Regions from separate parts of the Bacillus paranthracis genome, predicted to be linked through region 1. Evidence: a T-box and tRNA genes for the amino acid it is inferred to sense, from the RefSeq annotation. Region 1 holds a T-box; the other holds one or more tRNA genes.

The links. A T-box is a leader RNA that pairs with one kind of tRNA and senses whether it is charged. The one in region 1 lies ahead of ileS (isoleucine--tRNA ligase), so its partner is inferred to be a tRNA-Ile.
Region 2: it has a tRNA-Ile gene. The T-box ahead of ileS (isoleucine--tRNA ligase) is inferred to sense a tRNA for this amino acid. The anticodon was not compared.

What each region holds. Positions count from the first base shown of each region.
Region 1 is NZ_CP101135.1:2,096,284-2,102,255, reverse strand. Features, by position in the region: gene ileS (isoleucine--tRNA ligase) at 256-3,357, opposite strand; T-box leader at 3,412-3,651, opposite strand; gene NLJ82_RS10680 (bacteriocin-processing peptidase family protein) at 3,751-5,972, opposite strand, start outside.
Region 2 is NZ_CP101135.1:780,111-786,082, forward strand. Features, by position in the region: rRNA gene NLJ82_RS03840 (23S ribosomal RNA) at 1-1,005, shown strand, start outside; rRNA gene rrf (5S ribosomal RNA) at 1,107-1,222, shown strand; tRNA gene NLJ82_RS03850 (tRNA-Val) at 1,228-1,303, shown strand; tRNA gene NLJ82_RS03855 (tRNA-Tyr) at 1,312-1,395, shown strand; tRNA gene NLJ82_RS03860 (tRNA-Gln) at 1,407-1,481, shown strand; tRNA gene NLJ82_RS03865 (tRNA-Lys) at 1,486-1,561, shown strand; tRNA gene NLJ82_RS03870 (tRNA-Leu) at 1,576-1,656, shown strand; tRNA gene NLJ82_RS03875 (tRNA-Gly) at 1,686-1,760, shown strand; tRNA gene NLJ82_RS03880 (tRNA-Leu) at 1,777-1,865, shown strand; tRNA gene NLJ82_RS03885 (tRNA-Arg) at 1,869-1,942, shown strand; tRNA gene NLJ82_RS03890 (tRNA-Pro) at 1,953-2,026, shown strand; tRNA gene NLJ82_RS03895 (tRNA-Ala) at 2,042-2,114, shown strand; tRNA gene NLJ82_RS03900 (tRNA-Ser) at 2,135-2,227, shown strand; tRNA gene NLJ82_RS03905 (tRNA-Ser) at 2,279-2,371, shown strand; tRNA gene NLJ82_RS03910 (tRNA-Met) at 2,399-2,475, shown strand; tRNA gene NLJ82_RS03915 (tRNA-Asp) at 2,479-2,554, shown strand; tRNA gene NLJ82_RS03920 (tRNA-Phe) at 2,564-2,639, shown strand; tRNA gene NLJ82_RS03925 (tRNA-Thr) at 2,649-2,721, shown strand; tRNA gene NLJ82_RS03930 (tRNA-Trp) at 2,728-2,798, shown strand; tRNA gene NLJ82_RS03935 (tRNA-Ile) at 2,809-2,885, shown strand; tRNA gene NLJ82_RS03940 (tRNA-Asn) at 2,894-2,968, shown strand; tRNA gene NLJ82_RS03945 (tRNA-Glu) at 2,970-3,041, shown strand; gene NLJ82_RS03950 (CBS domain-containing protein) at 3,172-3,591, shown strand; gene NLJ82_RS03955 (DUF3965 domain-containing protein) at 3,886-5,037, shown strand; gene NLJ82_RS03960 (hypothetical protein) at 5,262-5,600, opposite strand; gene NLJ82_RS03965 (SH3 domain-containing protein) at 5,606-5,972, opposite strand, start outside.

The DNA.
Region 1 (5,972 bases):
CCCATTACCACTAGGCAATCATTCCCCACAAAATGGGGGGATAAAAATTGAATCTACGAGTAATTCTCTATGAACAGTTCTATTACCTTTCCATTAAAGAGGCGTGAAAATTTCTCAATATTTATGTGTAAAGCGCAAACAATACTTTAGAAAGAAATTTTCTTGAGGTCCTATCGAATCGATTATGAAAAAATTAGCCGGATAAATATCTATCATACAAAAAAGGAAGTTGGAATGATTCCAACTTCCTTTTCTTTACTTAGTCGCGCTTAATTTAATACGAACTTTCGTCTCACCTAAAGATAGTTCATCATCTTCATTCGTTAAGTGACCAAATGTAAATTGTTTAACGAGTAAGTTTTCTTCCAACAACTCTTTATGATTCGTTAACGTTTGCTGTAGTTCTTCCTCTGTATCAAGAATTACATCTACCCGTAAATTAACAGGTAAATTCAACTGCTTACGATATTCTTGAACGGCGCGAATGAATTCACGTGCTACCCCTTCTTGTAGCAATTCTTCCGTTACATTCGTATCTAACATTACTGTATATTGTCCGTTAGTTGTATTAGAGAATCCAGATTTCGCAACTTTCTCTACTAATACATCTTCAGTCGTTACAACTATTTCTTCTCCTGATGCTACTTCGTAAACTGCTCTTTCTGTAGAGACAAAGTTTTGTACCTCGTCTTGTGATAATTGTTTTAGCCAGCCATTTACTGCATTCACATTTTTACCGAACTTCGGCCCAGCCGTTTTAAAATTCAGCTTTAATTGATAAGATGTGTATTTCGTTTCATCGAGTTCAACATGGAACGCTTTTACATTTAACTCATCCATAACGATATCACGATAAGATTCCCAATCCATATCATTTTCATTATGCTCAAGTAATACAAGTTCCGCTAACGGCTGTTTTACTTTTAAAGAATGTTGATTACGATTACTTCTTCCAAGTTCAACAACTTGTAAAACTGCATCCATTTCCGCTTCTAATTTCGGCTGAAGTAGTGATTCATTTACAACTGGATAATCCTCTAAATGAACGCTACTTCCAGTTAAATTCAAATGAATATCTTCAGCGACAAACGGTGTAAACGGTGCGATTAATTTACTAATTGTTACAAGCACTTCGTGAAGTGTCTCATACGCAGCTGCTTTTTCAGCATTCATACCAGATTCCCAGAAACGATTACGTGATCGCCTTACGTACCAATTACTTACTTCATCTACAAGCGCCGCGATTTCACGAGCTGCATTCGTAAATTGATAATCATCAAGTGCAGTTCTCACTTTTTTCGTTGTGCTATGCAATCTTGATAATACCCATTCATCCAATTTCGTCCGCTTTACGTCATACGTTTCGTTCGGATTATACTCATCTAAATTTGCATATAAAACGTAGAAGCTATACACATTGACTAATGTATCTACAAATTTAGATTTTGCTTCTAATACTGTTCTTTCAGAAAAACGCTTCGCATTCCACGGAGCACTGTCAACGAGTAAAGCCCATCTTAAAGCATCAGCACCAAACTTCTCTACTAAATCAACTGGATCTAGTGCATTCCCTTTACTTTTAGACATTTTCTGTCCTTCCTCGTCTAGAACATGCCCTAGTGATAGCACTCGTTTATACGGTACTTTTCCAGTATATAGTGCTGATACAGCTAATAAACTATAAAACCAGCCGCGTGTTTGATCAATTCCTTCTGCAATTACATCTGCTGGAAACTGTTCTTCAAATAACTCTTTATTTTCAAACGGATAATGATATTGCGCAAATGGCATCGAACCACTATCAAACCAAACATCAATTACTTCTGGTGTGCGATTCATTGTACTTCCGCATTTTTCGCAGCAAACTTGCACTTCATCTACATATGGCTTATGCAATTCTAAGTCTTCAGGTGTCTCTTTCATACTATGCTTTCTTAAATCAGCAATGCTTTTCGGTGCGAATTGATGATCGCAACTTTCACATTCCCATACGTTTAATGGTGTTCCCCAATATCTATTTCGGCTAATATTCCAGTCCACCATGTTTTCTAAAAACTTACCAAATCGTCCATGTTTCATATGATCTGGATACCAAGTAACAGTATCGTTGTTTTGTAAAAATGTATCTTTAATTGCAGTCGTTCGGATTAACCAACTTTCACCTGCATAATAAAGAAGTGGTGAATCACAGCGCCAACAATGTGGGTAACTATGCTCATACTTTTCTTTATGATAAAGTAAACCTTCCTTCGCTAAATAACGAACGATATCTACGTCACAATCTTTTACAAATTTACCTTTCAAAAATGGTACTGCTTCTGTATATTCACCTTTCTCATCTACAACATGTAAGAATGACAACCCTTCACTTTGAACGACTCTATAATCGTCCTCTCCATATGCTGGAGCAATATGAACGAGTCCTGTACCACTATCTGCCGTTACAAAATCTGCTCCGATAACGCGGTACCCATTTGTAACTTCTTTCATGGGAAACGGTGCTGTATAAGAAGTATTTAATAATTCTTCTCCTTTATGAACAGATAATACTTCATAGTTTTCTTTTAATACATCTCGTACACGTTCTTTCGCAACAATGTATACATGACCTTCTTGTTTCGCTTTCACGTATTCCATATTTGGATGTACAGCGAGTGCAACATTTGCTGGAAGTGTCCAAGGTGTTGTCGTCCAACCTAGGAAGTATTCATTGTCACTATCTTTCACTTTAAACTTAACTGTTGCACTTAAATCTTTTACTGTTTTATACCCTTGGGCAACCTCATGTGAACTTAGTGAAGTTTGACAACTTGGGCAATATGGTGAAACTCTATGCCCTTTATACAATAATCCTTTTTCATGAATCGTCCCTAAAATATGCCATACACTTTCGATATATGGATTCTCTAACGTAACGTATGGATCATCCATATCTACCCAATAACCGATACTTTCAGTGAATTCACGCCACTGCTTCTCATATGTGAATACACTCTCTTTACACTTCTTAATAAATGGTTCAATTCCATACTCTTCGATTTCATGTTTACCAGAAATACCAAGTTGTTTCTCAACACCTAATTCTACAGGTAAACCGTGTGTATCCCATCCCGCTTTTCTTAATACTTTATAACCAGACATCGTTTTATATCTTGCTACTACATCTTTAATTGTTCGTCCAAGTGCATGACCTACATGCGGTAGTCCGTTCGCCGTTGGTGGTCCTTCATAAAACACAAAAGATTGTGCGCCTTCTCGATTCTGAATTGATTGTTCGAAAATGCTCTGCTCGTTCCACTGTTTACGAATACGTGTTTCTCTCCCTACAGCTGACTCTTTTACATCTACTTTCTTCATCTACAATCACTCCTTTTGAATGTTTTAAAGCACACAAAAAAACCGTCCCTATAAAATAGGGACGGGTTTACCCGCGATACCACCCTAATTCTATTAGCTCTTCACTAATAGCACTTAGCAACGTACTATCATACGTGTTCTTTGTAACGGTAGACATCCGTCCGAGCTTACTCATTTTCAGCCTCGGCTCCTCGGAGATGATTTTCAAATAACGTCTGCACACCGGCTTTCAGCAACATACCGGCTCTCTGGGGAACAGTACACTATTTTACTCTTTCTCGTCTTCAGATTTGTATACTTTGTTAAAAGCTATTTTATGCCATTTGGTAATCAATTGTCAACTAATTCGAAATATATATTTAATTATGCCCTTTTTTCACTATTCTTATACAATTACTTTTCAAATTCTCGCAGTGCTGCTAAATTTTCATCATCCTCGATAAGTTCAGCGAAAAATCCCGACTCATCCTCACGAAGTACAATTTCAAGCTCTTCCTTCGCCTCTTCATTCCTGTTTAACTGTGCTAAATAACAAGCACGATCATATCTTGCTAACAAATCACTCGCATCCATTGTTACTACTTCATTTGTTATTTTTTCTGCCTTTATCGTTTGGCCAGCACCATGATATGAAGATGCTAAAGAAAGAAGAATTGCTGTTTCATTCGGATGATAGATAGAAGCATTTTCTAATACGTGAATTGCCTCTTCAAACCTCTCTTGACTTTGATATATTTCTCCTAAAGCAAGAAATGCTCTACTTACAAATGGTGTTTGCTCCGTTAATTGTAAAGTAATCTTTTCTGCTTTTCTTTCTTCTCCTGCTTTAAAGAATACTTGTGCCTGAAGAAGAAGAGTATCGTAATCATCTGGTAACTCTCGAACCATTTGCTTCGTTAATTCCATAGCATCTCTTAACATACCTTCTTCCTCGCACTCAACGAAAAGATTTACAAGTTGCTTCGCTACTTCATAATCCCATTTATTTTCTAGTGACGTGTGCAGAATCTCTATTGCTTCTCTATTCATCTCTACATTCTCATAAAATAGTGCAAATCGCTGCGCTGCCATACTATTTTTCGGATTTAACTGTAACGAAATTTCATATAAATCAATGATTGTAGTAATAATCGAAATTTCTTTCGCACGGTTTTTCATACGATAAAGAGCTCTCGTAAATATGGATTTCTTCGGCTGTTCATTTTGTTGACGTTCAATCCATCTTTCTGTAACTGCAGATGCAGCATACATAAACGCCATACTTCTTTCTGCCTTTTTTACTTTTAATATGTGAAGAAAATCTCGTATGTTAGACCATTTCTTATGTTGTTCTATCGCTTTTACATATACATCAAATATACGTTCATTATTTACATCTTTTTGTATAACCTTCATTGCAATTTCAATTGCTTTTGCATTTCTATTTTTCAATAATACTTTTGCATAATGATATAAAACTTCTGTATGCTCACTATCTAATCGTAGTGCCTCTTCAATCTGTGCTTGTTCTTTATCTATTTCATCCATCGCTCCATACACATATGCAATCGCATCTAATCGCCATGTTTCAGGCACTTCGTCCACTAATTGTTCTAGTTCAGTCAGCAATTCTTCCTGAAGATTCATTTCTACTGAAAGCTGCGCCAAATATTCCATATTAATATGCAGCGGCTCTTCTTTCATCGCCTGAACCATATGACTTTGTTCTTTAGAACGATTTTCTTCTTTTTCATATATTTCCGCAAGCTGTAAATGTACACCGACGAAATTCCCATCAAGCTCTAAACATGTTTCATATGCCTGTTTTGCTTCCGTCAATTGTCCTAATGCCATAAGTGTTTCACCAATTCGGTAATACGGTAATGCCGTTTCCTTTTGTTCTATCGCCTTATTATATCTTTTCATCGCTTGGCCATACTGTCCGATAGATTCATATAAAATACCTGTATAACAACCGTATTCACTTACTTCATTTCTTTCTTTGTGTAACGTTCTTAAGAATGCTATACCTCGCTGCACAAATACCGTTCCTTTAATTCGGTTCACATATTCATCTAACGCGCTTGCTACATTATATTCGCTCTGCTTTATACCACTCTCTAACTTAGACAATGCTACTTTAAACCCTTCTTCACTTCCACCAAGTTCAACTTCAGCATCCCATAAAACCATTCCTGCATTCATAAGAAAATCTTGGCTCTTTTCAATTTGTTTTTCAATACCGAGAATATATTCTTTTGCTTCCTTATATTGTTCTCTTGCCATATAAACTTGCGTAAGTCCGAAGTGAGAATAAACATCATCATGATTTTCTTCTAAAGCACGAGTATACAACGATTCTGCTTCTTCCAGGCTATCATTTTGAAAATGATAGTCACCCAGTTTTACATATAGAGGCGCCTTATCATCACAATTCTCAATACCTTTTAATAAAATTTCTTTCGTACTTTCCTCATCCTTCAAATCAGATTCGTATATTTCCGAAAGTTTCGTATAAATGTAAGGTGCATTACTATCCAAATGAATCGCTACTTTAAGCCCTTTTATCGCTAAATGTAATTTCCCTAAATGATGCGCACATCTCGCTCGCTCATACCATACATGCGCCTCATTTT
Region 2 (5,972 bases), 1.3 Mb from region 1:
CAGTAAACGGCGGCCGTAACTATAACGGTCCTAAGGTAGCGAAATTCCTTGTCGGGTAAGTTCCGACCCGCACGAAAGGTGTAACGATTTGGGCACTGTCTCAACCAGAGACTCGGTGAAATTATAGTACCTGTGAAGATGCAGGTTACCCGCGACAGGACGGAAAGACCCCGTGGAGCTTTACTGTAGCCTGATATTGAATTTTGGTACAGTTTGTACAGGATAGGCGGGAGCCTTTGAAACCGGAGCGCTAGCTTCGGTGGAGGCGCTGGTGGGATACCGCCCTGACTGTATTGAAATTCTAACCTACGGGTCTTATCGACCCGGGAGACAGTGTCAGGTGGGCAGTTTGACTGGGGCGGTCGCCTCCTAAAGTGTAACGGAGGCGCCCAAAGGTTCCCTCAGAATGGTTGGAAATCATTCGTAGAGTGCAAAGGCATAAGGGAGCTTGACTGCGAGACCTACAAGTCGAGCAGGGACGAAAGTCGGGCTTAGTGATCCGGTGGTTCCGCATGGAAGGGCCATCGCTCAACGGATAAAAGCTACCCCGGGGATAACAGGCTTATCTCCCCCAAGAGTCCACATCGACGGGGAGGTTTGGCACCTCGATGTCGGCTCATCGCATCCTGGGGCTGTAGTCGGTCCCAAGGGTTGGGCTGTTCGCCCATTAAAGCGGTACGCGAGCTGGGTTCAGAACGTCGTGAGACAGTTCGGTCCCTATCCGTCGTGGGCGTAGGAAATTTGAGAGGAGCTGTCCTTAGTACGAGAGGACCGGGATGGACGCACCGCTGGTGTACCAGTTGTTCTGCCAAGGGCATAGCTGGGTAGCTATGTGCGGAAGGGATAAGTGCTGAAAGCATCTAAGCATGAAGCCCCCCTCAAGATGAGATTTCCCATAGCGTAAGCTAGTAAGATCCCTGAAAGATGATCAGGTTGATAGGTTCGAGGTGGAAGCATGGTGACATGTGGAGCTGACGAATACTAATAGATCGAGGACTTAACCATATAATATGAAGCAATGTTATCTAGTTTTGAAAGAATATAAAAAACTTGTTGACTTTTAAAGTTAAATAAGTTATAATGATTCTTGTCTTAAATGAATAGAGTCTGGTAATGATGGCAGAGAGGTCACACCCGTTCCCATACCGAACACGGAAGTTAAGCTCTCTAGCGCCGATGGTAGTTGGGACCTTGTCCCTGTGAGAGTAGGACGTTGCCAGGCAAAATGGAGGATTAGCTCAGCTGGGAGAGCACCTGCCTTACAAGCAGGGGGTCGGCGGTTCGATCCCGTCATCCTCCACCATATATGTCGGAGGGGTAGCGAAGTGGCTAAACGCGGCGGACTGTAAATCCGCTCCTTCGGGTTCGGCAGTTCGAATCTGCCCCCCTCCACCATTCTTAATTAATGGGCTATAGCCAAGCGGTAAGGCAACGGACTTTGACTCCGTCATGCGCTGGTTCGAATCCAGCTAGCCCAGCCATTAAGAGCCATTAGCTCAGTTGGTAGAGCATCTGACTTTTAATCAGAGGGTCGAAGGTTCGAGTCCTTCATGGCTCACCATTTTAACAAAATATGCGGGTGTGGCGGAATTGGCAGACGCACTAGACTTAGGATCTAGCGCCTTTGGCGTGGGGGTTCGACTCCCTTCACCCGCACTTTTAATAAAATAACTCATACATGTCTTGCGGAAGTAGTTCAGTGGTAGAATACAACCTTGCCAAGGTTGGGGTCGCGGGTTCGAATCCCGTCTTCCGCTCCAATTTTCAATATGACATGCCGGGGTGGCGGAACAGGCAGACGCACAGGACTTAAAATCCTGCGGTGGGTGACCACCGTGCGGGTTCGACCCCCGCCCTCGGCACCATATGCGCCCGTAGCTCAATTGGATAGAGCGTTTGACTACGGATCAAGAGGTTAGGGGTTCGACTCCTCTCGGGCGCGCTTTTAATAACGGGAAGTGGCTCAGCTTGGTAGAGCACCTGGTTTGGGACCAGGGGGTCGCAGGTTCAAATCCTGTCTTCCCGATATTCCCAAAAACATGGGGCCTTAGCTCAGCTGGGAGAGCGCCTGCCTTGCACGCAGGAGGTCAGCGGTTCGATCCCGCTAGGCTCCACTTTATTTATTATATGTCTCGGAGGTATACCCAAGTTCGGCTGAAGGGATCGGTCTTGAAAACCGACAGGCGGTGAGAATCGCGCGGGGGTTCGAATCCCTCTACCTCCTCCATTTTCTTTTAAAATGGTTTAGACATAAATAATAAAATATTTTTTCCTTCATGGAGGTATACCCAAGTTCGGCTGAAGGGATCGGTCTTGAAAACCGACAGGCGGCGAGAGTCGCGCGGGGGTTCGAATCCCTCTACCTCCTCCATTTTTTATAAAGTAAATATTTTATCATCGCGGGGTGGAGCAGCACGGTAGCTCGTCGGGCTCATAACCCGAAGGTCGCAGGTTCAAATCCTGTCCCCGCAACCAAATGGTCCCGTGGTGTAGTGGTTAACATGCCTGCCTGTCACGCAGGAGATCGCCGGTTCGACCCCGGTCGGGACCGCCATTTATGTTTGGCTCGGTAGCTCAGTCGGTAGAGCAGAGGACTGAAAATCCTCGTGTCGGCGGTTCGATTCCGTCCCGAGCCACCATTTTTTTATGCCGACTTAGCTCAATTGGTAGAGCAACTGACTTGTAATCAGTAGGTTGGGGGTTCAAGTCCTCTAGTCGGCATCCTTTAGGGGCATAGTTTAAAGGTAGAACTGAGGTCTCCAAAACCTCCAGTGTGGGTTCGATTCCTACTGCCCCTGTAAAGTATATGGGCCTATAGCTCAGCTGGTTAGAGCGCACGCCTGATAAGCGTGAGGTCGATGGTTCGAGTCCATTTAGGCCCACCATATATTATTCCGCAGTAGCTCAGTGGTAGAGCTATCGGCTGTTAACCGATCGGTCGTAGGTTCGAGTCCTACCTGCGGAGCCATGGCCCGTTGGTCAAGTGGTTAAGACACCGCCCTTTCACGGCGGTAACACGGGTTCGAATCCCGTACGGGTCATAAAAAAAGAGTCAGCATATTGCTGACTCTTTTTTATTGTGCGTTCATTCTCCTTTATCAACTGATTTTCCTGAAATAAATAAAGGGATTTAGGAAAAGCTATGGTATGTATAAAAAGGAGGAGATACAAATGACACGAGTGAGAGACTTGATGAGCACTCATATTGTACAGTGTACACCGTTAGACAATGTATATGAAGCTGCTGTAAAGATGAAAGAAGAATCGATTGGATTGATCCCGGTTGTTGAAAATGAACAAGTTGTTGGTCTTGTTACGGACCGAGATTTAGTTGTTCGAGGGATTGCTGAAAAACATCCTGGATCTAATAAAATTACAAATGTAATGACAAAAAACATTGTTTCAGTTTCTCCAGATGATCCTATTGAAAAGGCTACAGAGTTAATGGCACAGTATCAAATTAGACGATTGCCAGTAGTTGAGAGTGGTCAACTCGTTGGGATGTTAGCACTAGGAGATTTAGCTATAAAAGAATCGGCAGATGATCAAGCGGGATTTGCTTTAAGTGAAATATCAGAGCATACGGAATGAAGTGAGACTTTAATTAGTGTAATACGTTACGTATAAAAATCAGATACATTATTCTAGTATATAGGGTTAAGCTAATATGTTAGCATGATGTATCTGAGCCATTATATAATAAGTATACAGTTAGTAATTTCGACAGTTTATTTAAATTTGTCATTCCTAATTATAAATAAGAGAAAAAATGATATACTGATAGATATAAGTATTATGATTGATTTCGAATATAACAATATTCATTGTTAATGATGTGATAATGGATTAATATTTCCTATGTAGATAAAAGGGAAGGGGAATTATATGAAGGCTGTACAGCGCGATCCAAATTGGAATTTGGTTACAGATACATATATAGAACCAAATAATTTCGCTGAATTATTTTCTTTGCTTGTACCTTGTCATCCAAAAGGTGAAGGGAAAGAACGAACTATATTAGTGTGGAAAGAAAAAGAATTTTATAAAGAAGAAAATTTAGCGGCATTTATCGTATATGGAATGAATAAAGCAAAGAATTTACCGCAATTTCATAAAGACGAAATTCCAACTTTAGTACGTATTCTTCGCTTATGCCAAGAAATTGGTTGGTATGAAGAAGCGAATACTTTTATGGTAACTCAAGGGCTAGCTGAGTTTGTTCATACTTCATTGGAATATGAAACGTGGGATCTTTTGACGCAGGCGGTTGCTTTAAACTATTTAATAATTAAATATCGTATTGGTGAATTAACTGATGGAGATGTAGAAATTTGGGATAGAGTTAAATTTAATGAGAAATGTATAACAGACTGTAAACATTTATTATCCCATAAAGAAGTATTAGAATTTACATTTTTTTATATGTGTAAGAGAGCTAAGTCACTATCAAAAGAGCAATTAAATAGTGATATGATGAGTTTAGCGATGTATTGTAATACTTTTGTTTATGACTTATATACATATGATTTATTACGAAAGTATCGTAAGTGTACAGACTTTCTATCATATTATGGACCTAGTCAAGCGGTGTTAGCTTGCCAAAGGGCTGTACTTTCTCAAATTTCAGATCGATTAGACCCACTCAAGACTACTCATGTAGATGATTATTTATATGTAATGAAAGATATGATGGAGCATATGACGATAGGAATAATGGATCGATATGATCATTTTATTGGAAAATTATTATCATATGTGCCATTTTTTGAAATGATCCAAGTTCCACAACATGCATATTATTGTGAAGAATTATTGTATATTTGTAAGGGCATTAAATATAAAGAAGAAATATTACGCAATTATATATTTATACAATTACATGACTGTTTACCATCTTTCTTTAAACTGTTTCTTAAAAATAAGCGTTATGCAACGATTCATGATATTCTGTTCTATTGGTGTGATGATGAACAAAGAATGAGCTTAGAGAAAAAATATAATCTTAGCTTTATTTATGAAAAATATGCTTGTGGATAAAGAGCACTTTCTATATAAATTAAAAAGGATCTCAATTGTGAGATCCTTTTTTTATTAGTAAAGCAAGGAGAATGTAATTAAGACGAGAAATAACATTCCATAAAGGAGAAATTGTGCCGTATAGCTTCCTTGTATACCAAAAAAAGTATTTGTTTTTTTATATAAATTCAATATATATTTTATCGGATTATCTTTGAAAGATTGGTACACAGTGTCTCCTCTTTCTAAGCTTCTTGTTCGTGTTTTTTGTTATTAGGGACATGAATGTATCTAGCTATGAATAATAAAACAGCCATAAAAAATACGGGAAATACGGTAGATAAATAAAAACTATTACTAATAATATTTGTTATTAAAGCACTTAATAGAAAAATGGCATTATAAATATGGGCAATTTTTTGTTTTAGTTGAACTTGAAAAGCTTCCATCATAATTTCTAAAGCAACAAAAGCAATGATAATAGATAAAAATACAGTATTTGTATTATAAATTACTAAGCAACAGATTAGGCCTAAAAAGGCTAAGTATTCAATTAAGAGAGGTATATTGATATTGCGTGGCATACAATTTACCTAACTAAATATGGCAGTGGGTTTACTGCATTTGTTTTTTCAAAATTCCATTCTCCATTGTGTAATTCAAAATGAAGATGTTGCCCGTATGAATGACCTGTGTTTCCCATATGACCTACTAATTGTCCAGCTTGTACTTGATCACCAGCTTGTACAGTGCGATCTTTCATGTGAGCATAGACTGTTGTATATAATTTCCCGTTTATTTGATGGGCGATGAACACAACATTGCCATAGCTAGCTGAATAATATGATTTCACGACTTTACCTGCCGCAGCAGCCTGGATAGAGACATTACCCTGAGCTGCGATATCTATACCATAATGCATTTGTTCCCAGCGCATATCAAATGTTGAGCTAATT